Regions from separate parts of the Halomonas sp. HAL1 genome, predicted to be linked through region 3. Evidence: predicted binding sites of a transcription regulator. Region 3 holds the regulator's gene; each other region holds the start of a gene.
The links. The regulator sigma-54, encoded in region 3, starts transcription at its own class of promoters, with help from an activator protein. The targets are predictions, from matches to a motif close to TGGCACNNNNNTTGCTNT.
Positions count from the first base shown of each region.

Region 1: urtA (urea ABC transporter substrate-binding protein) is a predicted target of sigma-54. The motif match lies at 6,979-6,996, and genes of this name have one in related genera.
Region 2: Q3Y66_RS13980 (DUF2126 domain-containing protein) is a predicted target of sigma-54. The motif match lies at 2,837-2,854, and genes of this name have one in related genera.

Region 1 is NZ_CP130610.1:3,994,632-4,004,901, reverse strand. It holds gene Q3Y66_RS18570 (YdiY family protein) at 31-777, opposite strand; gene Q3Y66_RS18565 (sensor histidine kinase) at 913-2,589, shown strand; gene Q3Y66_RS18560 (response regulator) at 2,642-3,385, shown strand; gene Q3Y66_RS18555 (tripartite tricarboxylate transporter substrate binding protein) at 3,539-4,537, shown strand; gene Q3Y66_RS18550 (tripartite tricarboxylate transporter TctB family protein) at 4,642-5,124, shown strand; gene Q3Y66_RS18545 (tripartite tricarboxylate transporter permease) at 5,179-6,681, shown strand; gene urtA (urea ABC transporter substrate-binding protein) at 7,097-8,458, shown strand; gene urtB (urea ABC transporter permease subunit UrtB) at 8,551-10,170, shown strand; gene urtC (urea ABC transporter permease subunit UrtC) at 10,174-10,270, shown strand, end outside.
Region 2 is NZ_CP130610.1:2,950,094-2,960,363, reverse strand. It holds gene Q3Y66_RS13980 (DUF2126 domain-containing protein) at 1-2,772, opposite strand, end outside; partial or broken gene Q3Y66_RS13975 (circularly permuted type 2 ATP-grasp protein) at 3,148-3,963, shown strand; gene Q3Y66_RS13970 (transposase DNA-binding-containing protein) at 3,929-4,999, shown strand; gene Q3Y66_RS20980 (transposase) at 4,903-5,487, shown strand; partial or broken gene Q3Y66_RS13965 (circularly permuted type 2 ATP-grasp protein) at 5,492-6,169, shown strand; gene Q3Y66_RS13960 (alpha-E domain-containing protein) at 6,174-7,184, shown strand; gene Q3Y66_RS13955 (putative zinc-binding metallopeptidase) at 7,189-8,244, opposite strand; gene Q3Y66_RS13950 (CoA-acylating methylmalonate-semialdehyde dehydrogenase) at 8,566-10,065, shown strand; gene Q3Y66_RS13945 (hypothetical protein) at 10,166-10,270, opposite strand, start outside.
Region 3 is NZ_CP130610.1:1,549,063-1,559,332, forward strand. It holds gene Q3Y66_RS07275 (YhdP family protein) at 1-1,554, shown strand, start outside; gene tldD (metalloprotease TldD) at 1,551-3,002, shown strand; gene yjgA (ribosome biogenesis factor YjgA) at 3,014-3,535, opposite strand; gene pmbA (metalloprotease PmbA) at 3,644-4,984, shown strand; gene Q3Y66_RS07295 (HPr family phosphocarrier protein) at 4,988-5,257, opposite strand; gene rapZ (RNase adapter RapZ) at 5,303-6,235, opposite strand; gene Q3Y66_RS07305 (PTS sugar transporter subunit IIA) at 6,325-6,795, opposite strand; gene raiA (ribosome-associated translation inhibitor RaiA) at 6,800-7,108, opposite strand; gene Q3Y66_RS07315 (RNA polymerase factor sigma-54) at 7,207-8,622, opposite strand; gene lptB (LPS export ABC transporter ATP-binding protein) at 8,746-9,495, opposite strand; gene lptA (lipopolysaccharide transport periplasmic protein LptA) at 9,507-10,016, opposite strand; gene lptC (LPS export ABC transporter periplasmic protein LptC) at 10,028-10,270, opposite strand, start outside.

The DNA.
Region 1 (10,270 bases), 1.8 Mb from region 3:
CTGTTGGCGCGGTGGCATGCAGCGCCAAGCTCACCAGCGATAAAGCAGCGACGCGCTAGTGGTACTGTCCGTGCGTTCGCTGGTGTCGTCGGGCGGCTGCGAGTTGTGCTTGATTTCGTGGGATAGGCGCAGCGACAGCTTTGAATTTAGCCTAGCGGTGAGCGCCGTTAGCGAGCGGGACGTCGTGTTCTGGTCGGTATACTCAAGGGACATTTCCTGCTCGATATCGGCGTAGTCAGAAAATTCCCAGCGGTAATCCAGCGCGGTGTAGGTCACCATCAAGCGCTCATCGTCGTAATCGCGCAGTCGATCGTGACGATAGCCAGGGCCCGCTTCCAGCGACAACGTATGGGTGTCATTCTCAAGAATCTGGCGCCCATAACCGCCAATCGCTGACAACTGCTGGTCGTAACCGGCAAAGCGATCCTTCTCCCAGCGGGCAAACCCAAACAGGTAGTGGGGGCCATCTAGCTCATAGCGTTCGCGTCCCGCGATCAGGTACTGTTCGGCGCTGGTTTCGTTATCCTTACTCACATTGCGCACTTCACCACGCAAGGAGTAGGTGAATTTGCCGGTCAGCCATGTCAGCCGCGTTTTACCAATTAGAGTTTGGCTATTGGTATTGCCCGAAAGGTGGGTAAAGCCCAGCTCTGCATCGCCGCTAAACACGGGTGCATCATCCAGAGGAGGCGGTGGGGCGTAGAACGGGTTGGCATAAGCCGCGGTTAACCACAGGGGCCAGCAGGCCAGCAAGAGTATCCATCGAACGATTCTCACAACAATAGCCACTACATCCCTCCTTGGTTTTAGCAGCGAAGTATTATATCAGCGAACGATGACACGAGTGTTGGCAATTAACGTCGTTTGCTGGTGCGTGCCATAATGGTGCGTTCACGCATTCCGAGTCTCTTTATGAGCGTTTCACGCCCCCGAACATTGGCCGACCTGCAGCGCTGGCGCCGTACCCGCGCAAGGCGCAGTTGGTACAAACGCAGCTTTCGACTGCAGGTAATGCTGCTGGTCGGGCTGCTGTTGGCGGGCATGCTACTGGCACAGGGCACGTATCTCAATCTCCGCAAGGCGGAAATTATTAGCCAGCAGATGGGCGAGCGCGCGCTGGCAGTGGCCAAAACAGTGGCGTCGATGCCCCAAATCATCAACGCTTTCGAGATCCCTGATCCCGCTTATATTATCCAGCCGCTGGCAGAGCGAGTACGCCATGAAACAGGGGCGCGCTATGTCGTGGTAGGCAACGCCCAGAGCATCCGTTACTCCCACCCCGTACCAGAAAGAATTGGCCAACCCATGGTGGGAGGGGATAACGATCAGGCGCTGATCCATGGCCAGTTCTATGTCTCTGAGGCGACCGGGTCACTGGGCACCGCCATGCGTGGCAAAGCGCCGATCTGGGATGAAGAAGGTAATATCATTGGCCTGGTATCCGTTGGTTTCATGATGGATCGCGTTGAGATGGACGTGGCGCGCTACAACAGCTTTGGCTGGGTACTAGTGGCGCTGATGATCTGCCTGGGCTTCGCTGGTGCCTATTGGCTGTCGCAGCACCTCAAAAAGGTCATTCTAGGCTTGGAGCCTTATGAGATTGCCCGGCTGGCGATGGAAAAAGAGGCCATTTTGCAGTCGATTCACGAGGGCATTTTAGCGGTTAACCGTGAAGGACATATCACGCTGGTCAACCAGCAAGCACGGCGCTTTCTCAACTTAGATGACGAGCATGTGCTGTTGGGGCAACCTATCCGTGAAATTGTGCCCAACTCACGGTTATTGGAAGTGCTCCGGCGCGGCGAGCAGGAGTTCGACCAGGAGATGTGGTTGGGCGACCATCCGGTGGTGGTCAACCGGGTGCCGATTCTGCACGAGGGTGAGATCGAAGGGGCGGTGGCCACCTTCCGTAGCCGTCGGGAGATAGTCGATCTCTCTCAGGCGCTAACCCAGGCCAGCCGTGACGTGGATATGCTGCGTGCCCAGGCTCACGAGTTTTCCAACAAGCTCTACACCATCTCCGGATTACTGCAGTTACAGCGTACCGAGGAAGCCTTGTCGCTGATCCATCAGGAAACCGAGCGTGCCCAGGCGCAAATGAGCTTTTTAATACGCAATGTGGCTGACGCCGTGCTTAGCGGTACGCTACTGGGTAAACTCACCCGCGCGCGGGAGCTTGGCGTAGCGCTGGAAATTGACGAGCAAAGCTCGCTCTCCTGTCCGCTAACGCCTACCGGTCAAGAGGTGATGATGAGCGTGGTGGGGAACTTACTGGACAACGCCTGTCACGCCGCGCTGAATGGGCAGAGTGAAGAGCCCAAAGTGCGGTTATTTTTTACTGATTTGGGCGAACAGCTACTGATTGAAGTGGAAGATAATGGACCAGGGGTACCTGCCCAGTTTGCTGAGTCGATTTTCCAGGAGGGATTCTCTACCAAAACCGGCAAGCACCAGGGCATAGGCCTGGCGCTGGTAGCGAGGCTCTGTCGCCAACATGGTGGCGCGGTGACGCTAGAAGAGAGTGAGCTGGGAGGCGCCTGTTTTATTGCCGTGCTCGACCGTTCGCTATGCGCGCAGCCATATCAATAACCGTCTCAACAACAATTTAAAAACAGTGACCACCACGGCTAGGGGGAAGGTAATGTCTGATGGGCAGTACGGCATTTTGGTCGTTGAAGACGATTTTCGCATTGCCGATATCCACAGGGCCTTTATTGAGCAGAGCGACGGTTTTTATGTAGTGGGTATGGCACGCAATGGCAGTGAAGCTAAAGCGATCATGGCGGAGCATGCTGCCAACATCCAATTGATTTTATTGGATGCTTACCTTCCGGACGTTGAGGGATTAGAGCTGCTGTGGGCGATTCGCCGCGACTATGTGCATGTGGATATTGTTATGGTCACTGCCGCCCGGGAAGTGGAAACCATCAGCGAAGCGCTACGCGGTGGGGTGTTCGACTATCTTATCAAGCCTATTGAGGCCGCGCGGATGACCCAAATGCTCACGCGCTTTCGACGCGAGCGTGAGGCGTTGGCCAACCGTGCCGAGATGAACCAAGACGAGCTGGATCACGTGCTGGCGCGCTTACAGCCGGGTGAATCGGCGCGATCTAAAAACCAAACTCTTTCTCAAGCCCTACCCAAAGGCATTGACCGCCTCACGCTGCGCCGGGTGATTGATGCTTTGGCTGACGCCCCAGACTCCCTCACCGCCATGCAGATGGCGCGCACCATGGGTGCGAGTCGTTCAACCGCCCGCCGCTACTTGGAGTTTCTGGTTGCCGAGCAGGCCGTGAGTGCCGAACTGGGGTATGGCGACGTAGGCCGGCCCGAGCGTCGCTATCGGCTGTTAGAAGCAGCACACGAGTGGCTTGAGTCGTTATAAGTAAGTGGTTGTGAACAAAATGCGCATAAAGAACTTTTTGTTTTTTATGCGCACAAGCTTGTCGGCCAGGGTGACGGTCTTCTAACGTTCGCGGCGTGCAGTCTCACAATAAGACGCCCCACACAACAACACTGACACGTGGAGAACGCCATCATGACGTCGCTTACCCTCAAGCGTTTATCGGTATTTGCGCTACCCCTCGCTGCTTTTGCTGGCATGAGTACTGTTGCCCAGGCGCAAGAGTGGACGCCCGAACGCTCGATCGAATTCGTTGCCCCGGCTAACCCAGGTGGTGGTTGGGATACCCTGGTTCGCACCATGTCACGGGTGATTCAGCAGGAAGAGCTGGCCGATGAAAGCTTTGCTGCGATCAACGTACCTGGCGGCGGCGGTGCCGTAGCCTGGGCCCAAGTTGCCCGCGATAGTGGCAACCCGCACAAGCTGTTCGCCACCAGCCCGCCGATGATTTTAGTGCCGCTGGCGGGTGCCTCACGTTATGACCACACCGACTTTACCCCGGTCGCGCGGATTAACACCGACTACTCAATCATCTTGGTCGCGGCAGACTCCGAGTATCAAAACCTAGAAGACCTGCTTGATGCGCTGAAAGCAGACCCCAGCTTAAGCGTTGGCGGCGGTAGTGCACCGGGCTCTATGGATCATATCGCCATTGCAGGCCTTGCCTCTGCGGCGGGTATGGAAGCTTCTGCAGTCAATTACATTCCGTTCTCCGGTGGTGGCGATGCCATGACCAACCTGATGGGCGGCCATATCGAAGCCGTCGTTGGTGGCGCGGGTGAAGCAGTAGGCCAGCTGGGTGAAGGCAGCCAGCTGCGTGCGTTGGGCGTCTCGTCTGAAGAGCGGTTGGGCGCCGGTTTGAGTGAAGTGCCCACCTATCAAGAGCAGGGCTTCGACTACACCTTCGATATCTGGCGCGGTGTGATGGGCGCTCCTGATATGCCTGAAGAAGCCGTGACCTACTACGAAGACCTGTTCGCCGAAATGCTGGAAACCGAAGCATGGCGCGAAGCAAGTGACCAGTTGGGCTGGATCGATGCCTATCAGGACAGCGAAGAGTTCAGCGCCTTCCTAGATCAGCAGCAAGAGCAGTTCAGCGATGTGCTGAGCGAGCTTGGCCTACTGCGTCAGTAACGCCACGCCTGTCCCCCCAGCCGCCCAGGTGCGGCTGGGGGCTTACGTAGTTAATGATATACGTTAGCTACGTAAGGCGCGTTGGCTCCTTCGGAGAGACTCCTATGACTCGTTTAAATACCAATCAGTGGTTAGCACTGGTATTTGCGGTATTGGCCGCTGGCTATATCGCGATGGCGTGGCAAATTCCCACCTTTCCGCTGCCGCGCCCGGTCGACTCTGACCTGTTTCCTAAAGTATTGGGCTTTTCGCTGCTGATCCTATCGGTGTTTCTGTTTTTTGAGAAACCCACTCCGATTGCCGGGGCCGATGAGATAGATCAAGAAGCCACCCAAGGTCCCATGCTGTTGACACCATGGGCGCGAGTCATCGTGACCTCGCTGGCGATTGCCGCCTATGCGTTTTTGCTGGTGCCGTTGGGCTTTGTGCTCGCCTCAACGCTGCTATGCGTTGGACTGACGGCCTACTACGGCTATCGCCGACATGGGGTTAACCTCGCCACGTCACTCGGGGTGGTGCTGGCGCTCTACTTGACTATGACGCGGGTGATGGATGTTTACCTGCCCACTGGCGTGCTGCCTTTTTAAACAAAGCCGTATTAGCAGGTCTTTCCGCTTGCATATCTTGAGAGAGCAATTCCCATGGAAGCCTTCAATAATCTGATGTACGGCTTTGGCATCGCGCTTGAGCCGATCAATATCGCTTATGTGTTTGCCGGCGTGTTTGCTGGCACCATTATCGGCATGCTGCCGGGCCTGGGGCCTATCAGTGCACTTGCCCTGATGATTCCCATCACCTTTGCCATGGAGCCCTCGTCGGGCTTGATCCTGATGGCAGGGGTTTACTACGGCGCTATCTTTGGTGGCTCTACGTCCTCGATTCTGCTCAACGCTCCTGGCGTGGCAGGAACCGTGGCGACCTCCTTTGACGGCTACCCGATGGCTAAAAAAGGTCAGGCGGGTAAAGCGCTGGCGATTGCCGCCTACGCTTCGTTTATCGGTGGTACCGTTTCCGTTATTTTCTTAATGCTGATCGCCCCGCTGCTGTCGAAAGTAGCTGTGAGCTTCGGTCCTTCCGAGTATTTCGCCTTAATGGTACTGGGCTTAACCGCTGTTGTTTCGCTGTCGGATAAGTCCCTGGTGAAAGGACTAATTGCCGCCGTAGTGGGGGTGATTATTTCAATTATCGGTATCGACATGCAGACCGGTACTGAGCGCTTTACCTTCGGTTCAGTGCAGTTGCTTGATGGCATCGACTTCCTGGTCGTGGCGCTGGGTATTTTCGCCCTTGCCGAGGTCTTTTACATGCTGCTGCGTGGTGGCGGTGGCAAAGAGGCGCCCCGCAATGAGATTGGCTCACTGAAATTGACCCGAAGCGAAGTGAAAGAGATCGCTGGCCCGATTGGTCGCAGTTCGGTATTGGGTTTCTTCACCGGCGTACTGCCAGGCGCGGGTGCGACCATCGGTTCGTTCCTTGGGTACAGCATGGAAAAACGCATTGCCAAAGATGGTGACACCTTTGGTACCGGCAATATCAAAGGCGTGGCCGCGCCAGAAGCAGCCAACAACGCTGCCTGTACGGGCTCCTTTGTGCCACTGTTAACCCTGGGGGTGCCGGGTTCGGGCACTACCGCTGTCCTGTTAGGCGCATTGCTTGTCATGGGCGTTAACCCCGGTCCGATGATGCTTGCAGAGCGTCCGGACGTGTTTTGGGGCGTGGTTGCCAGTATGTATATCGGCAATATCTTCCTGCTGGCACTTAACCTGCCGCTGATTCCCTACATCGCCAAAATTCTCGATATGCCCCGCCCATTGCTGCTGTCGTTGATTTTGATCTTCTGCATGATCGGCGTTTACGGTATGAGCTTCAGCATTTTTGATCTATTGCTGCTGCTTGGTTTTGGCTTGGTGGGCCTGGGGATGCGGCTGTTTGGTTTCCCCGCGGCGCCGCTGATTCTAGCGCTGATTTTGGGCAACATTATGGAAGAGTCCTTGCGTCGCGCGCTGCAGATCTCTGGTGGCGACTGGATGACCTTTATCGACAAGCCCATCTCCCTTGGTTTGCTGGTAGTCGCCCTGCTGTCGCTTGGTCTGCCGTTGCTGAAAAAACGCCGTAAGAAAGTTCCACCCGACGTGGCTGTTTAACGCCACTGCTTAAAGGGTGAATAGCGAGGAGCCTTGGTAATGCCAAGGCTCCTTTTTTATTTCCGTTTTTAACGGGTAACAAAGAGTGGTTCTGTAACTGATAAGTAATCAATGGGTTGCTGTTGTGTATTTTAAAAGCTCGAGTACTTAATTGGTGCGCTGAATCTTATTGGTGCATTGGAAGAGTGCTTTAGCTGCTTTTCTGCGCTTTATTTTGGTGCGTTTGGTGAGCGTCGAGATTTTCTGATGATTATTAAGTAGCTGATTAGATAGCTATAAGATAACTTTGTGCCAATCTGGCGCATCCCTTGCAGGTGTTAATGGCTAGTGGACGTATTGGGGGAGCTAACACAACAACCCCAAGTGCGAAGCCAACCATCAAGCCCCAATCATAAGGGGTGCAAGGAGATTAACAATGAACACTCTCAAACGCTCGACACACCCGCACCGATTCCTTTCAAGTGGTCGTTTCGCGACCGCCTTACTCACCGCTGCCATCATGGGGGCCAGCACCCAGGCCATCGCCCAAGACGATGACCCGATCAAAGTCGGTATCCTGCATTCACTCTCCGGCACCATGGCGATTAGTGAGACCGTACTCAAAGACACCGTCGAAATGCTTATTGAGCAGCAGAACGAAGCCGGTGGTTTGCTGGGCCGTCAGTTAGAAGCCGTGGTGGTTGACCCTGCGTCCAACTGGCCGCTGTTTGCCGAACGTGCCCGGGAGCTACTAGACCAGGAAGAAGTGGACGTGATTTTCGGCAACTGGACGTCGGTTTCGCGTAAATCCGTACTGCCCGTCGTAGAGGAACTCAACGGGCTGCTGTTCTACCCGGTGCAGTATGAAGGCGAAGAGTCCTCTGAAAACGTCTTCTACACCGGCGCGGCGCCTAACCAGCAGGCGATTCCTGCGGTTGAATACCTTATCAACGAAGTGGGTATTGAGCGCTTTGCGCTGGTGGGTACCGACTATGTTTATCCGCGTACCACCAACCGTATCCTTGAAGCCTTCCTCAAGGATGAACACGGCATCGCGGATGAGGACATCATGGTCAACTACACGCCCTTCGGTCACTCCGATTGGCAGAACATCGTGGCCGAAATTCGCCGTTTCGGTGAAGAGGGTAAACCGACCGCGGTGATCTCGACAGTGAACGGCGACGCCAACGTGCCGTTCTATACCGAGCTCTCCAATCAGGGTATCGACGCTGCGGATATTCCGGTCATCGCCTTCTCCGTGGGTGAGCAGGAGCTTACCGGTATTGATACCGGCCCGCTGGTGGGCCACCTGGCGGCATGGAACTACTTCATGAGCGTCGATAACGATGACAACTACGACTTTATCGATGCCTGGATTGAGTACACCGGCGACGATATGGCCGTGACCAACGACCCAATGGAAGCGCACTACATTGGCTTCAACATGTGGGCCGAAGCGGTTCGCAAAGCGGGCACGACAGACGTCGACACGGTTAAAGACGCCATTATTGGTGTCACCGTGCCTAACCTTTCCGGCGGCTATGCGGCGATGATGCCCAACCACCACATCACCAAGCCGGTGTTGATCGGTGAAATTCAGGACAACGGCCAGTTCGATATCGTTTGGCAGACACCGTCTACCGTGGCGGGCGACGCCTGGTCTGACTACCTGCCTGGCTCGCGTGACCTGATTGCCGATTGGCGCAAGCCGATGGAATGCGGCAACTTCAACGTCGTTAACGGCTCGTGCGGCGGCAGCACCGCAGCAGAAGAAGCCGAAGCGGCACTCGCTGAGTAAAACATAACCCCCTTGCCGCGCCGTGATTTTAATAGTTGGCGCGGCAAGGAGCACGCTATCTTTCCCTCTTAGATAACCAAAGGAAGAACCCCATGAGGCGTTTCCTTTCCTTGGCGTTGCTCTGCTTCCTGCTGTTGGGTGTCACCCTTACCGCGCAGGCACAATCAACAGACGCCGCCAGCAGCGCTGACAACGACAGTGCTGCACTTGAGCTTTTAGAAGCACTGGACGTTGAGTCCTACACCGCCAAAGGCGAAGCCATTACCGCTATTTTGCAAAGCGACGACGAGCGCGCCCGTGATTGGCTGCAGGCCTTGCTGGATGGTCGCTTGCAGCGTACCGAAGATGGCCGGTTCGTGCTGGTGCTCGAGAACCGGGGCCGTGACTGGCCAGTGGCCGATGTCTTGACCGGTGAAGCGCTGGGCGAGATGTCCCGTCGTGATCTGGAGCGTATCGGCATCAACAACAACCTGCGCAATCAACTGCGCAGTGCCATCGCGGTCGTTGACCTCTACTCGCCTAATGTGGAGCGCCGCCGTACCTCGGCCGAGCGCCTGTTAGGTGAAGTAGATGGTGAGCTGGTGCCCACCCTCGACGACTTGATCGAACAGGAAGAGGACGAGCAGGTGCGCTACCGGCTAACTCAGGCCGTGGCGATCTACCGCGCTGAAGCGGGTGAAATGGCTGGGGTCGAAGCGCTGGACGGCAGTCTTCACCCCCGCTCTCGCGTGGCGTTGAGCCGGGCAGCCAATAGCGATGATCCCGTCGTCGCCAATGCCGCTGCCGCTTCCCTGGCGGGTATTGAGCAGCAGCTCAAGATCAATCGCGGTCTGGAAACGCTCTATTTCGGCTTGAGTCTTGGCTCGGTGCTGGTGCTGGCCGCCATTGGTCTGGCAATTACCTTTGGCGTCATGGGCGTGATCAACATGGCCCACGGCGAGCTGATGATGCTGGGCGCCTACACCACCTGGGCGATGCAGCAACTGCTGCCCGGCCAGCCGGGCTTGGCGTTGATTCTATCGATACCCGCAGGCTTTATGGTCGCCGCCTTGGCAGGCGTGGCGATCGAGCGCGGCGTGATTCAGTTCCTCAAGGGCCGCCCGCTGGAAACCCTGCTGGCGACCTTCGGTATCAGCCTGATTTTGCAGCAGCTGGTACGTACGGTGATTTCACCGCTTAACCGTACCGTCATCACCCCCGAGTGGATGAGCGGTTCGCTAGTGGTGAACGATGCATTGTCATTAACGCTTAACCGCATGTACGTGCTCGGTTTTGCGCTGGTGGTGTTTGCAGGCCTGATGCTGATCATGCGCCGCACCCGGCTAGGGCTTGAGGTGCGTGCTGTTACCCAGAACCGCGCCATGGCCCGCTCTATGGGCATTCGCGCCACCCGTGTGGATATTATGACCTTTGCGTTGGGCTCCGGCGTGGCCGGGCTTGCCGGGGTCGCGCTCTCCCAGCTCACCAACGTCGGCCCTAACCTGGGGCAAAACTACATCATCGACTCCTTCATGGTGGTGGTGTTCGGCGGTGTGGGCAATCTATGGGGCACGCTGGTGGCTGGCCTATCGCTGGGGGTCATCAATCAGGTGCTGGAACCCTGGGCTGGCGCGGTGTTGGCCAAAATTATCGTGTTGGTCTTTATCATCTTATTCATTCAAAAACGCCCGCGTGGACTCTTCCCGCAGAAGGGCCGGGCTGCGGAGGGCTAAACGATGTCATTAACGACCGAATCATCGACGAATTTTTGGCTAACACGCCCATTCAGCGAGCGCTCCACCCAGATTTTTCTCGGCGTGCTACTGGCCGCGC
Region 2 (10,270 bases), 1.4 Mb from region 3:
GTCGAAGTCGAAGCCGTGGTGGCGTAAATCGGCCAGCACGTCGTCAAGATCATTCCACAGGTAGTGAGGCAGCATCCAGCGATCTTGCAGTGCGCTTCCCCAGCGCACGGGCTTGGCGCGGTAGGGCGTTTTCCAGCAGCGCGCGACAAGGGCGCGGATTAACAGCATTTGCATCAGTCCCATGCGCGCATGGGGCGGCATCTCAAAACCGCGTAGTTCTAATAAGCCGAGTCGACCGCTGTCGCTATCCGGCGAGTAGAGTTTGTCGATACAGAACTCGGCGCGGTGAGTATTGCCGGTTAGGTCAGTTAACAGGTGGCGCAGTAAGCGATCGACCAACCAAGGTTGTACTACGTCACCTTCGGGCATTTGCTGTAACGCGATTTCCAGCTCATAAAGTGCTTCGTGACGCGCTTCGTCCACCCGCGGCGCTTGGCTGGTTGGGCCAATAAAGAGACCCGAAAACAGATAAGAGAGGCTAGGGTGATGCTGCCAATAAGTCACTAAGCTGGCGAGCAGATCTGGGCGACGTAAGAACGGCGAATCGTCAGGCGTCAGGCCGCCTAGCGTGACGTGGTTGCCACCGCCGGTGCCGGTGTGGCGTCCGTCGAGCATGAATTTTTCGGTGCCCAGGCGAGTTTCTCGTGCCTCAGCGTAGAGCCGTTCGGTTTGCGCGACCAGGGTTTGCCAGCTGGCCGCAGGCATAATATTCACTTCGATCACGCCTGGGTCGGGGGTGATCATAAAGTTTTCCAGACGCGGATCCCGAGGCGGTGAGTAGCCCTCTACCATCACCGGGCAAGCGAGCTCTTTAGCACACTCTTCAACCGTACTGAGCAGGTCCAGGTAGTGCTCTAAGCTGGTGAGCGGTGGCAGGAAAATATGCAGGCGACCATCCCGGGGTTCCACGCATAGACTGGTGTGAATAATGCCACTCTCGCGATCGCTTTCTGCCCGTGGCTGCTGCTGGACATCTTCGCCTTCAGGGTGCGATGGGCTGGGGTGGCTGGATCGCCCCAGGCGTTCGGCATCGCTGATATGCAGCTGCTCAGCGTTGCGCCGGGCGACTTCGCCGTGAATATCGCCCAACTCAGGGCGCGGTGCGAACAGTGATTCAGGCTGGGGCTGCTCATCTGGGTCAGCCCAGGGCAACGCCGAAAGCGGTAAGCGCAGCCCCATGGGGGAGTCGCCGGGCACCAGGAAAAGATGGTCGCGCTTGAGTGGCCAGCGGCCGCTTTCCCAGCGGTGAGCTTGGCTGATCGAGTGGCGCAGTGGCAGAGCGTAACCAACGACTTCGTCTAAGCCTTGTTCCAATAGGCGGGCTAAACGGTGGCGCTCGGCATCGTCTTTGAGGTTGGCTTCGCGTGGGTCAACGTTAACTGGCAGCGACTGCTCTTTCCAAAGGTAGTAGTAGGCATCTTCGTACGCCGGTATCCAGTAACGTTCGGCCACACCCAGCCGCTCGCTGAGTGCCTTGGTAAAGCGTTGCACCATGGTGTTATCCACGTGCACTTTCGGGGCAGCCTCCAGGCAGGCCAGCCACCGGGGGTCGCGCCATAGCGGCACGCCATCTTTACGCCAGTAGCAGGCCAGCGCCCAGCGGGGTAGCGGTTCGCCGGGGTACCACTTGCCCTGCTGCTGCTGAATCGCGCTGCCGGGGGCGTAGGCGGCCTGAAGGCGCGTCAGTAGTGCTTCGGCCCGCTCGCGCTTGTGCTCACCGAGCGCTTCGGTATTCCACTGCGGGCTCTCCATGTCGTCGACCGATACAAAGGTAGGTTCGCCACCCATGGTCAGGCGCACATCTTGCTGAAGAAGCTCGGCATCCACGTCGTCGCCGAGGTTGCAGATACGCTGCCACTGCTCATCGCTATACGGTTTGGTGACCCGTGGGTCTTCGTGAATACGCTCCACTTCCATGGTCACATCGAACGTGACTTCGCACTTATCCGAAAAACCGGTAATGGCGGCTGCGCTACCCGTGGTGGGGGTTGCGGCCAACGGGATATGGCCTTCGCCTGCAAACAGGCCCGAGGTGGGGTCAAGGCCTACCCAGCCTGCACCAGGTAGAAACACTTCGGTCCAGGCGTGTAAATCGGTGAAATCTACTTCTGTACCGCTGGGGCCATCGAGTGCTTTGACATCGGATTTAAGCTGAATCAAATAGCCCGATACAAAGCGTGCCGCGAGGCCTAGATGGCGAAAAATCTGTACCAGCAACCAGGCGCTATCGCGGCACGAGCCACTGGCCAGGGACAGGGTCTCTTCACAGCTTTGTACACCGGGCTCCAAGCGCACCAGGTAACCGATATCGTCTTGTAGGCGCTGGTTAAGTGCGACCAGGAAATCGACGGTGGTGGTCGGTTCGCGGGGCACGCCCTTGAGCCACTCCATCAAGCGCGGCCCGGACTCGGTGATTTCAAGATAGGGGCCCAGTTCCTGGCGCAGCGCTTCCGGGTAATCGAAGGGAATCTGTTGCGCAATGTCGTCCAGGAAGAAATCGAACGGATTAATCACCGTCATCGGGGCGATCAGCTCGACGGCGATGGTTAGCTCTTTACGCGGTTCTGGGAACACCACGCGGGCGTTGAAGTTGCCAAACGGGTCCTGTTGCCAATTTAAAAAGTGGTCTTCGCCGGAGAGCTTGAGCGAGTACGACTCAATATGGGTGCGGCAGTGGGGCGCCGGACGTAGCCGAATAACATGGGGTGATAGACGCACCGGGCGGTCAAAGTGGTATGTCGTACGATGGTACAAGGCAACGCGAATGGTCATGGGCCACCCTCAAGAGAACCGTTATTAACCGGATAGTCGGCTGGGTTAGGGAATAACCGAACGTTTCGCAAGTATCGTTCCACTTTTACTTTTTTGCAGCCGCTATATTAAGTAAGGCGTTTAACTAAAGTGGAAATGGCGTTATGCACCAACTTGAAGCCAACTGGCCGCACCAAAAAAAAGCATAAAAGGGGTTTGTTGGGCGCTGATGCTCTGCCAAGTAATGTTTGAGTAGTGTTTAAGTAAGCGAACGTTGAAATATCGCAAAAGATGGTACGTATTTTGCTCTCAATTGTTTGATTGTTTTGCACGCGGCAGGCCTACACTGAGCATTGAGGAAGTTGCCGCTTCCACCCCAGCGCCAGGAGAGCGCCCATGAGCCAAGTGAATTGGAATAACTATGCGTGTCGTGATTTTTACGATGAGCTGATGGCCGCGCCCGGTCAGCCACGCGAGTCAGCGGGTGAATTGTGCAACATGTTGGCAAGGTTTAGCGCAGAAGAGTTAGCAGAGCGGAAAACGGCGGCGGAGATCGCCATCCGTACTATGGGGATTACCTTCACCGTTTATTCAGAAGGGGCAATGATCGACCGTGCCTGGCCGTTTGATATTGTGCCGCGCATTATTCCCACCAATGAGTGGCGTAAAACCGAGGCGGGGCTCAAGCAGCGCGTGCAGGCGCTAAACTTATTTATTGATGATCTCTACCACGACCAAAAGGTGATCAAGGACAAAGTGTTACCCGCTGAGGTATTGGCGCAGTCGGTTAATTTTCGCCCTCAGTGTGTAGGCATTAATCCCCCTCACGGCGTGTGGGCCCATGTGTGCGGGTCAGACCTGGTGCGCGATGGCGACGGTACGCTTTATGTGCTGGAAGATAACCTGCGCATTCCTTCCGGCGTTTCTTACATGCTTGAAAATCGCAATGTCACTAAGCGAGTGCTGCCGGAGTTATTCGCCTCGGGCAAGATTTTGCCGGTTGATGATTACGTGGCGCAGCTTTACGACATGCTAGCGTCGATGTCGCCGCGCCCTGGCGATGACCCGCAAATTGTGGTGCTGACCCCAGGGATTTATAACTCTGCCTACTTCGAGCACGCCTATCTTGCCCAGCAAATGGGTGTTGAACTGGTGCAGGGAAGTGACCTGTTAGTGGATGACGATGATGTGGTGTATATGCGCACCGTCGAGCTTGCAATTACCCACAAGTCATCAGCTACATAAGCATACCGTTGATAAAGTAAAGCCCGATGTGTTTTTTTGGCTTCTCAGTTCGTTCGATATGATAAGAGGTATCAATATGGGACAACACTGGGTGAACGAGGAAATGACTGGCTGCGACTTGGGGGACGCGCGACTGAATCAAAGGTTGGCTGTCATGCTGGAAGCACTCGGTGATCGGCCAGACAAATCACTACCCACCGCATTCCAGGACTGGGCCAATACCAAGGCCGCCTATCGCTTCTTCGCGAATGAGAATGTCAGCGAGGACAAGATTTTGGAGGGACATTTTGCCGCCTCTGCTTTGCGCATCCAAGCCACCGATGGCCCCATATTGATCCTGCAGGATACAACCGAATTTTCCTTCAAGCGCTCGTCACCTGAGAAGATTGGTTTCATCAATGAATCAACCGGGCGCAAGATGAAAGAAGGACGGCACCTTAAACATACCGTCTGCGGGCTTTTAATGCACGCTAGTCTGGCTATCACAACGGAAGGGCTGCCCTTGGGCCTGACAGCTGCCAAATTCTGGACGCGGAATAAATTCAAAGGCACAGAAGCTCTCAAGCGCAAAGTTAATCCGACCCGCGTACCCATCGAGCAGAAAGAAAGCATGCGTTGGCTCGACAACCTGCAGCGTTCTACTGAGCTTGCAGGTTCACCTGAACGGTGCGTGCATATCGGTGATCGCGAGAGTGACATTTTTGAACTCTTTTGTCTGGCTCAAGATCTTGGCACTTACTTTTTGATCCGCAGTTGCGTTGATCGTCTCGCCGAGGAGGGAGGCACTACGATTTCTCAAGTGATGGCCGAGACTCAGGTCAGTGGAACACACGATATTCACTTTCGTGACAAGCGAGGCAATCAACAGCAGGCGACCCTATCGGTCAAGCATGCAAAGATGACAGTTTGTCCACCGATTGGAAAACAGAAAAAATACCCAAAACAGAAGCTTGGTATTATTTTTGCAGAAGAGAAAAACCCGCCCGAAGGGCGTTCCCTATAATCTGGAAGTTGGCCACTAACCTTCCCGTTGCCACTCACGCCGACGCAGTGCAAAAGCTTATTTGGTATTCACGGCGTTGGAATATCGAGACATTCTTCAAGACGCTGAAAACGGGTTGCCGCATTGAGGATATACGTCTCGCTACCGCAGATCGACTTGCCAACTGCATTGCGCTCTGCTGTGTCGTGTCCTGGCGAATATCATGGTTGACTATACTGCGGCGCCAATCCTCAACGACCTCTCCTGCAGCTGTTTTTACTGATATTGAAAGAGCTCTTCTCGACCGATCAATGCCGTCAAACAGACAAGGCACACGACGCGATACAGCTTTTTATATGACCGCTGTCGCTCGCCTGGGTGGTTATCTGGATCGCTCAAGTGATCCTCTCCCAGGATCCACCGTTCTATGGCGAGGCTTCATCCGCTTAGCAGATCTCGTTGCTGGATTCCAAGCTGCCAATCCAGATGCATCATCGACTTGTGGGTAATTGCAAGACCGTCGAGGGCATGCGCCGCGTGGATGTTATTTACCGCCGTGTTGATGATGAGTTTCTAGACCCGGAAGCGTTTAACCCTGAATCTATGCTGGGCGTGGCGGGCCTGATGCGCGCTTGGCGGGCGGGTAAAGTCGCGCTGGCCAACGCGCCGGGCGCTGGGGTGGCGGATGACAAGGTGGTATACGCTTTCGTCCCTGCGCTGATTCGTTATTACCTCGATCAGGAGCCGCTGTTGCCCAACGTGCCGAGCTACCTGTGCATGTTTGAAGACGACCGCCGCTATGTGCTCGACCACCTGGATGAATTGGTCGTCAAGCCCGCTAATGAGTCGGGCGGCTACGGCATGTTGATTGGCCCGCGCTCAACCAAAGAGACCCGCGATGAGTTTGCGCAGTTGATCAAGGCAAATCCACGCAATTATATGGCCCAGCCCACCCTGGCGCTTTCTACTACGCCTACGCTAGCGAATGGGTTGCCGCAGCCGCGCCATGTGGATTTACGCCCTTTCATACTCTCAGGGCCTGAAATTCATGTCACGACCGGTGGTTTGACGCGGGTGGCTTTGATAGAAGGATCGCTGGTGGTGAACTCTTCACAAGGCGGCGGCAGTAAAGATACCTGGATTGTAGAAACCGACGATAAGGCGGCAGCGGCCGCGGTGAAAGGAGCCTAACGCCATGCTGTCACGCGTTGCTGAGAATCTTTACTGGATGGCGCGTTATATTGAACGAGCGGAAGATACCGCGCGCCTATTGAGCGTTAACAGCCACCTTATGCTGGATTTGCCGGGACGCTTGCCGTTAGGTTGGGCCCCACTTATCGAAATGACCGGCAGCCTGGAAGCCTTCACCGCACGCCATACAGACTTCGATGAGCGCAATGTCGTACATTTTTTATGTGCCGATACCGAGAATGATATTTCGATTATCTCCGCCCTCGCCAGTGCTCGCGAGAACCTCAGAACCACCCGGGATGTGGTGCCTCGGGAGATTTGGGAGGAGGTTAATCAGCTCTATCTGAGCGTCGTCGACCATGCTGAACATGGCGTTAGCCCGCGCCGCCGCGATAGCTTTCTCAAAAGCGTGATTCGTGGTTGCCAAGCGTTAACGGGGCTCATTGAGGGCACCTTGAGTCATGGCCCGGCGCGTACGTTTATTGAATTAGGGCGCCAGTTGGAGCGGGCGGATATGACGACGCGCATTGTGGACGTGCGCTCTGCCAGCTTGCTGCCGCAAAACCCTGAGGAGCTGCTGCCATTTGAAAACCTGCAGTGGATGAGTGTGCTTAAATCACTCACCGCGTATCAAATGTACCGTCAGCAGGTGCGTTTACGCGTGCGGGGACCGGATGTGCTGCGCTTTTTGCTCCAAGACCCCAACCTGCCACGTTCGATTGCCTGCAGCCTAGAAACGCTAGGTCATGAGCTTACTTTGCTTCCCCGTCAAGACCGCCCCGCGGCCACGGTTTCGCTGGTTCGCGCGGACGTAGTCGATGCCGATATCCAAGCGCTTGCCCATTCGCCGAGCAAGCTGCATGCCTTTATCGACGAGCTGCAAATTGGCTTTGCCGCCATTCACGATACGCTGAGTGCGACCTACTTTGTGAATGACGACACTGTGCCCCGAGTGGCACAAACGCAGAGTCAGACGCAAAGCCAAAGCCACGCGGGGGACAACGACAACGATTGACGGGCTAGCGCTCAACAGGGCTGGCGGCTTGGATCAGTTGATGCAGGTACGCCAGCTTATCGCGCACGGCGGGGGCGAGCACCGTCGGCGATAGGTCGAGCAGCCCCATATCCCGGTTGAGTTCGTTCACCGCTAAGCCGACCTGATGAAAAGCCATCAGCATGCTGTCCAGGCTGCCGTCGTATTCGACATGGGTAATGCCCATGTGCAGTGCGGTATCCAGCACAGCCACCATATCCAAGTAATAGGCAAAGGTTTCGGCGAAATCCTCCCAGGGGTGCATGGTGGCGTAGGCAGAGATAAAACGCTCAGGCCAGTCGCTGGGAGCGCCCTGTTGGTAGTAGCGCTCTAACGCTTCGGCATAGCTTGGCCGATGGTGGTTGCCAAACACCGCACGACACGCCTCTTCATCGCGATCCTTTACCAGTACATCCCAATAATAGTGGCCAATTTCATGACGGAAGTGACCGATGAGCGTGCGGTGTGATTCGTTCATATCGACGCGCAAGCGTTCACGCTCAACGTCATCGGCTTCTTTGACGTTAATAGTGATATGGCCCGAGGCATGGCCGGTATACACCTTCTCTTGCTTCGCGGTAGAGCGCCATAACCCCTGGTCGGGGAGGGCGTCGGCCATAAATGAAAAGCTTAGCGGCACGTTAATAGCATCGTCTTTAGTGCCGTGTGGCAGCTTGAGTAGATCGAGGGTATGAAATAGCCGCCGCTTCGCTGCTTCAAGCGCCGCCCAGCGTTCACGATGACCTTCAATATTGAGGTCGGGAATTACCTCGTTATAACGACAGCAATCGCATAGGGCATCCGCTTGGCCGTGTTCCATCACCACCATGCGGTTACAGACGTTCTCAACGGCGTAGTTGTGGCACTTCATCAGCGCTGTATCGCAACCAGGGTGTGCGCAGCGATAGCCACCGTTGTCCAACGGCTCAATCGCGACAATATTGCTACAGACGGGGCACCAGCCGACGTCTGACTGGCAGGTAAGGCAGTGGGTGTTTTCATAGAAAAGTGGATTGCCACAGCGGCAGCTGAAGGTCTGCATCGTTAATTCCCTGTGCTTAAACACGTTATGCGTAGCGTTTGCCGTGAACGGTTTGAAAAGCCACGGCGCCCCTGATTAGCCGAAGCATAGCCAGCACGGAATAACAATGGAAAGGCTAATTGACGCCATACGGCAGATTTTGTTTACTCGTAGGATACTTGGTTGACGTTAACGTCAACTTGCTGCTATACCCTGTGTTCTTGCTTACCGCGATGCGCAGCCAATCACTGCTTTATGACAGCAATCACAGCCATAACAATTACAGCCATAGCCACAACCATCACAGCCACCACAACCAAAACTATAAACAGGAGCAACGTTATGTCCGTTCGCGAAATACCCATGTATATCAATGGTCAGCCCGTACCGTCGCAAAGTCAGGAATGGCGCGATGTGGTTAACCCCGCTACACAAGAGGTCGTTGCGCGGGTGCCGTTTTGCACCGCTGACGAAGTGGAGCGTGCCATCAGTAATGCTAAGGAGGCTTTCAAGGAGTGGCGTAAAGTGCCGCTTGGCAAGCGAATGCGCATCATGCTTAAGCTTCAGGCGTTAATTCATGACAATACCGCAGAGCTGGCGGCGCTGATTACTGAAGAGCACGGCAAAACCCTGCCGGATGCGGAAGGTGAAGTAGGTCGCGGCTTGGAAGTGGTGGAGCACGCTTGCTCGATTACCTCGCTGCAACTGGGAGAGCTGGCTGAAAACGCTGCCAACGAGGTGGATGTTTACACCATGCATCAGCCGCTGGGTGTGGGCGCAGGGATTACCGCGTTCAACTTCCCCATTATGTTGCCGTGCTTTATGTTTCCGCTGGCGATTGCCACCGGCAATACCTTTGTTCTCAAACCCTCAGAGCAAGACCCAAGCTCCACTATGCGCTTAGTCGAACTGGCTCACGAAGCCGGCATCCCGCCCGGCGTGCTCAATGTGGTACACGGTGGTCCGGATGTGGCTAATCAAATTGCTGACCATCAGGATATCAAAGCGCTCTCGTTCATTGGCTCTACCCACGTGGGTTCGCTGCTTTATAACCGCGCGGCGGCAGCGGGCAAGCGGATGCAGGCGATGATGGGGGCCAAGAACCACTGCGTGGTGATGCCGGATGCTAACCGCAGTCAGGCGATTAACAACCTGTTGGGCTCAGCCTTTGGTGCGGCTGGCCAGCGCTGCATGGCCAACTCGGTGGTGGTGCTAGTCGGTGAGGCACGCGAATGGCTAAGCGACATTGTTGAGGCGGCGCGGGCGATGAAAGTGGGGCCGGGCACCCAGTTGGATGCCGATTTAGGGCCACTGGTATCGCCGGCTGCTCGTGATCGTGTGCTGCGTTTAATCGATGCAGGCGAAAAAGAGGGCGCCAAACTGATGGTCGATGGTCGCAATGTTCAAGTGGACGGCTACCCCAACGGTAACTTCGTGGGCCCCACTCTGTTTTCGGATGTGACCGCGGATATGACCATTTACCGCGAAGAGATTTTTGGGCCTGTGCTGTGTGTGGTCAGTGTTGAAACCCTCGATGAAGCGATCGAATTTATCAACGCCAACCCCAACGGCAATGGCACCTCTATCTTTACTAACTCTGGTTGGATTGCTCGCCGTTTTGAAACCGATATCGACGTGGGTCAGATTGGTATCAATGTGCCCATCCCCGTACCGGTTGCCTACTTCAGCTTCACCGGTTCGAGGGCATCAAAGCTGGGGGATTTAGGGCCTAACGGCAAACAGGCGATTGCCTTCTGGACGCAAACCAAAACCGTCACAGCGCGTTGGTTTGAACCAGAGAATGTTTCCAGTGGCATTAATAGTACGATTTCGCTTGGCTAAATGAAGCACTATTCAATGCCTGATGCTGGCCCCGCATTAAGCGGGGTCAATTGATAGCGGGTGCGGCCAAAGCCGAGCCGATGAATCGGCATATCGTGATTTAAAAGTTATCAAACAACGGCAAGCTTTCTTCCAACAGTTGTTCAATGGGGCCAAGTTGGCTTTCATGCAGCACCAGCAGGGAGTGTTCGTTCATGAAGTCCTG
Region 3 (10,270 bases):
GGGTTAAATGACAGCCAAGGGCGCCTGCCGTTAGAAGGGCAGCTACAGTGGCAAGGCAATGTCAGCTTAATGCCCACGCCAACCCTGCGCCTGGAAAGCCGTCTACTCGGTGTCACCAGCCATTTACCGGCACCCTTTGCCAAGTCGGCCCAGCAGCCATGGCCCTGGAGTGTGACGGCTGACATTGAAGCTGGACGGATCCAAAGCCGTTTGGCTGATATTGCTTCCGCGCGACTTCAGCAGCGCAATGGCTCTATTGCTGGGTCGCTATATCTAGGCAATGAGGCAACGCGCACGCACGCTTGGCCTACTCAGGCTGGATTTAGCATTGATGCCGATGTGCCACGTATTGACCCGCTGGCTTGGCAGCAGGCGATTGCACTGTTAATGGCAGAAGGCGCGTCTACGCCCAGCAATGGTAACGGCCAGGTGCCCTTAACAGTAGCGTTATCGACACCCTGCGTGGTTTATCAAGATGAGTGTTTAGGCAGCCTTAGTGCCACCGGTGGCATGAACGGTGGCCTCATTGATATGGATTTAAGCGGTAATCTTGTGACCGGGCGTTTGCAGTATAATGCGCAATCGCCGCAGCCTTTGGATATGACGATTGAAGCGTTGTCACTCGATCGTTTGCTGGCGTTAGCTAACAAGCAGTATGACAGTGATGCGCCTACGCCAGACTCCTGGATGCAAGCGGTTAAAACCCAGCGCCAGGCGCCAGCCGCCATTCCTGATTGGCTGGCCGATGTGCCTGATGGGCGATTACGGTTAGCCGAAATTTCCATGGGGCCACGCCGTTTCGGTCCGTTGACCGCCTACTGGAAAACCGATGGAGAGCGCTTTTCGCTCACTCCGGTTGGTTTGACCCTGGGCCAGCTCTCCGCGCGAGGCGAGCTGCACTGGGAGGGTAACGCCGCTTCCAGCCACACCCGTGCGGACATCTCAATTCAAGGTGGGGATATCGGCACCGCCCTTGAGCGCCTAGACCAGCCTGTGGCCATGCGCAGCCGCAGCACCGATGTGGTGGCCTCGCTGGATTGGCCGGGCGCCCCCTGGCAACTAGCGTTAAGGCATGCCGATGGCTATATCAGCACCGACATTCGTGACGGCAGCTTCGTCACCCTGGAATCGGCACCGGCGCGGTTAATCGGCTTGCTCAATTTCGATAACATCTTACGACGGCTGCGCTTGGATTTTTCTGACGTTACCGGCCAGGGCACTGCATTTGACCGTGTCAACGGTACCGCCGATGTAACCGGTGGACTGTTAACCCTTCGCGGCCCATTGCAAATTGACGCCCCGGCCACCACCCTAACGTTGACAGGCAACGTCGATCTTGTAACGCGTGAACTTGACCAGCGGCTTGGCGTCACACTGCCAGTGACGCAAAGTTTGCCGATTGCGGCCATTGCCGTTGGTGCGCCCATCGTCGGCGGCGCGCTATTCCTCGCCGATCAACTGTTTGGCGACGCCCTAGATCGCGCCACAACGCTTCATTATCGCGTGCGAGGCCCTTGGACCTCGCCGCAGGTTACTTTAGAAGGCCCCCAATGACCGCATATAAAAGTGATGTAGATACCGCTGCAGCCATCCTGTTGACTCCCGGAGGGTTGGATTTAGACGCTCTGGAAACAGGGCTGGGCTACGCCATGGGCGCGGGTATTGACTACGCCGACCTTTATTTTCAGCGGACTTGGCAAGAGGGCTGGGTGCTGGAAGATAGCGAGGTAAAAGAGGCCAGTTATAATATCGATGGCGGTGTCGGCGTGCGTTCGCTGGCGGGTGAGAAGACCGGTTTTGCCTACTCCAACCAAATTACCGCTGATGCATTGATGGATACCGGCCGCACCGCGGCTGGCATTGTGCGCAGTGGTAAGCGCTTGCCTGGGCAGCTGGTTAGTCCGGTGTCCGCCATGTCGCGCTATGCAGGGATTGATCCCTTGGCCGGCCTGAGTGCTGAAGAAAAAGTCGCCATGCTGAAACAGGCTGACCGTGTGGCGCGTGCTGCCGATCCCAGTATTAGCCAGGTAAGTGCCTCCTTATCGGGCACTTATGAAGTGGTTTTGGTAAGGGCTAGTGATGGCACGTTGGCGGCCGATATCCGCCCGCTGGTGCGCTTCAATGTCAGCGTGATTGCAGTTAAGAATGGGCGTCGCGAACGCGGCAGCGCCGGTGGTGGCGGTCGTTACTCCATGGCTAAACTGCGCGATGATCAAGTGGCGGAGCATTACGCCAAAGAGGCGGTGCGTCAGGCATTGGTCAACCTGGAAGCCATCGATGCACCCGCAGGGCAAATGCCTGTGGTGTTGGCATCCGGCTGGCCGGGGATCTTGCTGCATGAAGCGGTAGGGCACGGCCTGGAAGGTGATTTCAATCGTAAAGGCAGTTCCGCCTTTGCCGGCAAGATGGGCGAGCGCGTGGCCGCTAAAGGCGTCACCATTGTCGATGATGCGACGATATCGGATAGCCGTGGCTCGATGAGCGTGGATGACGAAGGGACACCGGGTCAGTATACGCCGCTTATTGAAGACGGCATTTTAACGGGCTATATGCAGGATAAGCTCAATGCCCGATTAATGGGCATGGCGCCCACAGGAAACGCGCGACGTGAATCTTTCGCCCACTTGCCGATGCCACGCATGACCAATACGGTCATGCTGGCTGGTCAGGATGAGCCTAGCGATATTATCAAAAGCGTAAAGCGCGGTATTTACGCGGTCAGCTTTGGCGGCGGCCAGGTGGATATTACCTCGGGTAAATTCGTGTTCTCCGCCAGCGAAGCCTACCTCATTGAAGATGGCAAAGTAACGGCGCCGGTGAAAGGAGCCACGTTAATTGGTAACGGCCCAGAAGCGATGCAGCGGGTATCCATGATTGGTCATGATATGGCGTTGGATACTGGTATTGGCGTGTGCGGTAAAGAGGGGCAGGGCGTGCCGGTCGGTGTCGGCCAGCCTACCCTCAAATTGGATGAGCTGACCGTTGGCGGCACGCAGTCTTAAAAAAGTTTTTTTTAAAGCGCTAAGGTTTCGCGAAGGTGTTTGAAGAGCTTACGCGAGCTGGTCGGTGGTTTGCCCTGCTCGCGCTCCCGCTGGGCGTTGCGAATTAATTGACGCAGCGTTTGGCGGTCCGCATCGGGATGCTCCGCCATGAACAGGTCAACAGCATCATCGCCTTCGTCAATTAAGCGTTCACGCCATTTTTCGAGACGGTGAAACGCGTGGTCGCGCTGTTCCTGCTCTTGATCAATGGAGTCGAACACGCCTTGGATGGCGGCGAGGTCCTCTTTACGGATAAGTTTGCCGACGTACTGCATATGGCGGCGGCGGCCTTCATGAGAACGAATGCGCGAGGTTTCCTCGATAGCGCGCAGCATATCGTCAGAAAGGGGAAAGCGGGCGCGCTCTGCCGGTCGCATAGCGATTAACGTTTCCCCAAGTGCCTGTAAGGCATGCATTTCGCGTTTGAGTTGCGACTTGCTTGGGCGTTCTTCCTGCTCTTCTACTTCAACGGGGTCGGGACGTTGCTTACGCATAGTGTGGCTCACAGATAAAATTCGTTGCGGCATTATACCAGCTGCGAGTACAACATTGATTCGCCGAAGACATTCTCTTGGAGACATTCGGTTGAGAAAGGAGGCCATATGGCACAGGCATTTGATGCATCCGCGCAGCAGTCGTTACTAACCGCGCGGGCCGAAGAGGCGCTAGCGTTGGCAAAGCGCTTGGGCGCGGATGCTGCCGAAGTAGGCGCAAGCGTCGATCAGGGAATAGGTGTTAGCGTACGCCAGGGTGAAGTTGAGACGGTTGAGTTATCCCGTGATCAGGGCATCGCCGTGACGCTTTACGTAGGCCAGCGTAAAGGTAGTGCCTCATCAACGGATGCTAGCAGTGCCTCGATCCAGGCTGCGGTAGAAAAAGCGCTGGCGATTGCCCGCTATACCGGAGAAGATCCGGCCGCCGGGTTGGCCGATGCATCGTTGATGGCCACCGAGTTACCCGATCTGGAAGTGCATTACCCCTGGGCACTCACAACCGATGAGGCGATCGAGCTAGCGCTTGCTTGCGAGCAGGCGGGGCGTGATGTTGACGGTATCTCTCAGTCGGATGGCGCATCACTTTCGAGTGGCGAAGGCGTGCGCGTTTATGCTAATAGCCACGGCTTTTTAGGCACCCAAAAGGGCAGTAGTCACTCTCTTTCATGCATGCTGATTGCCCAGGATGCGAGCGGTATGCAGCGCGACTACGACTACACTTCTGCACGTGATCCCAAGGCACTGCGCGACCCCGCTGCAGTAGGGCGCGAAGCTGCCGAGCGTACGCTGCGCAGGCTCGGCGCAAAACGTCCGCCCACGGGTACCTTTCCAGTGCTATTTGACCCGTCGCTGTCCAGTGGCTTGATTGGTCATTTACTGAGTGGTTTAGCCGGTGGTGCTTTATATCGCCAAGCCTCGTTTCTGTGTGACCGGCTTGGCACGCCGCTGTTTCCCGATTGGTTCAGCCTTGAAGAACGTCCAATGGAAATCGGTGCCACAGCGAGTTCGCCGTTTGATGGCGAGGGCGTGCAAACCCGTAATAATCGTTTTATCGATCAGGGTAGCATTGCCAGCTATATGCTCTCTTCCTACAGCGCTCGTCGGCTGGGTATGCAAACCACGGGTAATGCCGGTGGGGCACGAAATGTGCGTTTGGTGGCACCACTGCAATCCCGTGACAGTCTATTAAAAGAGATGGGCCGGGGGATTTGGGTAACCGAGCTGATGGGGCAGGGCGTTAACGGCGTGACCGGTGATTACTCACGTGGCGCTGCAGGGTTTTGGGTAGAGGATGGAAAAGTACAGTACCCGATCGAGGAGTTTACGATCGCCGGGAACCTGGAGCGGATGTTTGCCGGGTTAGTGGGGATTGGCGATGACACCGATACCCGTGGCAGTGTTCACACGGGTAGTTGGTTAATTGATGCCATGACCGTAGCGGGAGATTAAAAGCTACTGATCTTCTTCAAAACGAGCATCGAACAGCGCTTGAATAGCATCAAGCGCCTGTTCGGCGTCATCGCCTTCAGCGTTGATGGTTAGCTCGGTACCGCAAGGGGCGGCGAGCATCAGCAGTGACATGATGTTGGCGGCGTCAGCGACCTGTTGCTGTTTTTGAACACGTATTGTCGCCGTGAACTGTTGGCCGCATTTTACCAGTTTGGTCGCCGCGCGTGCATGCAGGCCGCGTTGATTGGTAAGTGTGAGAATTCTTTCTGGCACCCTGGTTCCTTTTCGCCGAGTGGTGTCATTAATGGATAGAAGCGCTTAAGAAGTTGCTTGCTGCTCGTCGGTTTGGGATGTGCTGGCGGGCGGAGCAGCTAGCTGTTCATTTAATGTGTACTGCAAGCCTAACTCGCGATGACGTAATTGAATTTCGCCCATACTGTGTACTAATCGCTCTGCTAGCTGTTCGACCATATAGACCGAGCGGTGTTGCCCACCGGTGCAGCCAATCGCGATAGTCATGTAGCTACGCTGGCTATCTTGGTAAGCGGGCAGCCAGCGCTCAAGCCAAGCCTGAATATCGTTAGTCATGGCGTCTACGATAGGATAACCGCTTAAGAAGGCCACTATGTTCGCATCGCGGCCTGTGAATTGGCGTAGCGTTGGGTCCCAATATGGGTTTGGCAGGCAGCGCACGTCGAAAACCAAATCAGCATCCAACGGTACACCGCGCTTATAACCAAACGACTCAAGCGTCAGCGTGAGCTTGTCGCGCCGCTGATGGGCGACTTGGTCGGTAATGCGACGACGCAAATCGTGAACTGATAGCCGCGAGGTATCGATCAATAAATCGGCTAGATCACGAATGTCGAGCAGCGTTTCTTCTTCTTTATTGATAGCCTCTTCAAGCGTCATTTCGCTATCGCGCGTCAGCGGGTGCCGCCGCCGTGTTGCGGAGTAACGCTCAAGTAAGATGCGCGCATCAGTGGTCAGATAGATCACTTGAAAATCAATTTTACGTTGCCGCAAATCCTCTAATAAAGAGGGCAGTCGTGCCAGGGCGCCAGGCAAGTTACGGGCATCAATACTGACCGCCAAATGGGCGCGGTCGCCCTGGTCGCGTAATTCGTCCACCAACGACCCCAGCAACATGGCAGGGAGGTTATCAATCGCATAGTAGCCAAGATCTTCAAGCGCTTGTAAGGCGATAGATTTACCTGACCCAGAGCGGCCGCTAATGATCACAAGTTGCATAGAGTCTCTCTTTGCTTTGATCAAGCTGCGTTAAGGGTGGCGAGCGCAAAACAACCTGCCGTTGAGTACCGCTTGGCAGGTTTAGGCTTTCAGGAGGTTGTTTGCTCACGAATTTTAGCGGTAAGCAACTCAAGTAGTTCGCGCTGGCTGCCTGCTTTACGCAGTTTCTGACGCGTATCCGCATCGTTCATGATGGTAGCTACCTGGCCGAGCAGAGAGAGATGTGTGTCATCAGCCTCTTCTGGAACTAGCAATACAAACACCAGATCCACCGGGTCGCCGTCGATAGCATCAAAATCAATCGCTTCTGCGAGTTTTAAAAAACCAGCAATCGGGGCCGAGCAGTGAGGACTACGCGCATGGGGAATAGCCACGCCGTTACCAATCCCGGTACTGCCTAAGCGCTCACGGCCAATTAAACGGCTAAACACTTCTTGGCTGTCCAGACTGGGGATATTTTGGGCAATAAAGGTGCTGAAAAATTCCAGCACCCTTTTTTTGCTGCCCCCGGGTACGTCAAAGAGAACCCGTTCCGGGGGGAGTATGGTTTCCAACGTCATTGAATTAACGCACGCCTGCGCCTTGGGCGCGAGCTTGTGCTTTTTCCTTATGTTTAACGAGTTGCCGATCAATTTTGTCCGCTAATGCGTCAATAGCGGCGTACATATCACTGTCTAGGGCTTCCGCATGTAAATCAGCACCTGCTGCGTGCAGTGTACAGGCGGCCTGCTGGCGCTCTTTCTCCACAGATAAGGTGACTTGCACCGTGGTTATGTTGTCGTAATGGCGCTCTACACGTTCAAGCTTTTCGTTGACATAGTCACGCAAGGCGTCAGTCAGTTCTACGTGATGACCAGTGATATTAACTTGCATTGACGTACTCCTTATCCATCGGACTGTACTTCGATTGTAACCCTTTTTGCCGCGTTGCAAAGCCCTTGTCGAGAGTTTCCCTAAAACGTTGATTTGTGCTAGCGCAAACGACGTCGCTCGCTAGAGGAGGGAATGCCCATGGCTTCACGGTATTTAGCCACCGTTCGACGCGCTACTTGAATTCCCCCCTCTCCTAATAGCGTGACTAAGCGGCTATCAGAAAGCGGCTTGCCTGGCGGCTCCTCTTGAACCAATTTCTTAAGCCGAGCGCGGATAGCGGTGCTTGAATGGCTGTCTCCATCCTGGCCGCTGACTTGGCTTGAGAAAAAGTATTTGAGTTCAAATACGCCGCGAGGCGTATGAATAAATTTCTGAGTGGTTACCCGGGAAATAGTCGATTCGTGCATTTCCACGGCCTCGGCGATATCGGCCAATATGAGCGGCTTCATGGCTTCTTCGCCGTGTTCTAAAAAGCCAATTTGCCGGGTGATAATCTCGCGTCCAACGCGCAGTAGCGTATCGTTGCGGCTAGAGAGGCTCTTGATCAGCCAGCGTGCTTCCTGCAAGTGTTCTTTTAAAAACTGATTGTCCTGACTTTTATCCGCACGCTTTATTAAGCTTGCGTAGTCGGGCTGAATGCGCAGCCTTGGCAATGCCTCAGGATTGAGCTCTAAGTGCCAGCCTTCGTGGTCATGGCGTACGACCAGGTCGGGCGTTACATAACTATCATCGGTATCGCCATAGGCGCTGCCCGGGCGTGGATCAAGGCTACGAATGAGGAGAATGACATCAGCCAGCTGGTTATCATCGAGTCCCAGGCGGCGTTTTAGTAAGCGCATGTCATCTTTGCCGAGCGCTTCCAGAAACTGCCGTACTAAGCGGCGGGCAGGAACCAGCAACGGCGTATCATCGGGAAGAGTGGCCAGCTGCAGCATCAGGCACTCCCGCAGGTCGCGGGCGAATATTCCTGTTGGCTCAAATTGCTGAAGCTTAAGCAGAATGGTTTCTACTTCGCGCTGGCTAAGCCCGTCGATACCTTGAGCGCGAAGCCCTTCACGTATGTCGTTGAGCGGCTGAGTTAAATAGCCATTAGCATCTAACGCGTCGATAAGACTTTCTGCGACAAGTTGCTCTCGCGCGCCAAAATCAGTCATGGCTAGCTGCCACAGCAAGTGCCCATGAAGACTCTGGCCAGCCGCTTGGCGCTCAAAATCAGGTCCTTCGCTGCTGGTGCCACCGTGACTGCCCATATCTTGGTAGGTATCAGACCAGTCACTATCTACCGAGAGCTCGGTGGGAATGCTCTCTGACCACTCTTCCTCTTTGGGCTCGCTGACAGCCTGTTCGCCAAATTCATCCTCTTGTTCCAGCATGGGGTTGGCATCTAGGGCCTGCTGAATTTCTTGACGTAAGTCCAGCGTTGATAGCTGTAACAGGGCAATGGCCTGCTGCAGCTGAGGTGTCATGGTCAGCTGTGTGCCCATGCGCAGTTGAAGAGAAGCTTTCATGACCATCTGAGAACCACTCGTTAATCAGAATGCTCCACCCTAGTGCGAGTAGGTCTCAGGTGCAAGTGCAATAAGCATGCCATTGGTAGTAAAGTTGTTGTAGAGCGCTAATTAGAAGTGAAAAATAAGCTAGAGGCGGAAATCAGCGCCTAAATAAACCTCCCTCACTTTCTGGTTAGTGAGTATCGAGGCTGGAGAGCCGCTGGCGATGATTTGACCATCGCCCACGATGTAGGCGATATCACAAATATCCAGGGTTTCGCGAACGTTGTGGTCGGTAATCAGTACGCCGATGTGGCGCTGCTTTAATGCCCGAATAATGGTTTTGATCTCGCCCACCGAAATGGGGTCTACGCCAGCAAAGGGCTCGTCCAGCAGAATGAATGCGGGTTCTGTCGCCAGTGAGCGAGCAATCTCCACACGCCTGCGTTCACCGCCTGAAAGGCTCATGCCCAGGTTGTCGCGAATATGGGTAATGTGAAAATCTTCAAGTAGCGCTTCCAGGCGCTGCTCGCGGTCGCTACGGCTGAGTTCTTTGCGTGTTTCGAGTATCGCCATAATATTATCGGCAACCGATAATTTACGAAAAATAGACGCTTCTTGCGGAAGGTAGCCGATACCCGCCGCAGCGCGTTCATGCATTGGGGCGCGGGTTAGATCTACATCGTCGATACCCACTTTGCCAGCATCGGATTTCACCAGCCCCACAATCATATAAAACGAGGTGGTTTTGCCCGCGCCGTTAGGGCCCAGTAAGCCCACGATGCTGCCTTGGGAGATCTCTAAATTGATGTCTTTAACGACTCGACGTCGCTTATAGCTTTTGGCCAAGTGATGGGCATATAGGGTTTTGATTGGCGCAGTGTCTGTAGTTGCCAAGGCTTGGCTCCCTATTGTTCAGGCTGAAGGGTCATACGTATGCGCTGGGGCTCGCTGCCGTCAACGTCAGAGCGTGCTTGAATCACTTCACGGTCAATAAAATACTCAAGGCGCCCGCCGGTGAACGTATCCTCGAGCTGGATCAGCTCGGCTTGGTCAATCAGCTCTACGCGGCGCTCAGCGACGTGATAAATAATCCGTCGCGCCCAGCCTTCAGTGGGGCCATCTTGGCCTTCAACTTGATGACGCAGGTAGGCGCGTTCGCCGGTGGATGTCGCTTTCGATAGTTCGCCAGCCTCGTTGCGTTCGATCTCTACCCGTTCGCCTCGCAACTGCATTTCGCCTTGGCGAATATCTACATCCCCGGTGTAAACGGCGGTGCCCGCCCGCTGGTCCAGATCTAAGCGGTCGGCTTCTACTTCTACAGGGGCTTGTTGTGACGTTTGGGCCATTGCCGATAACGGCATCGTGAGGGCAAAAAGAGTGGTGGAGAAAAGGGCTGTATAAATAATGGCTTTCATGGCGGCTCCTCTTAAGGTTGCGTGGCCGGGGGGTGTGTGCCGCGCACATTATCATTTAGGCGGACCTGGCTGGTGTTAAGCCACGCGTCCATACGTGAAGCGCTCATTTGCTGGGGTGGTTGCTGCAGTAATACCGGTGTTTCACTCCAAGCATGTTGATTAAGGCCATCATAATGCAATAGCTCGGTATCAAGCTGCCAGCCTTCATCCGGGGCGATCAGTCTGGCCGAGCCAGACATCAGCAGGGCCTGTGT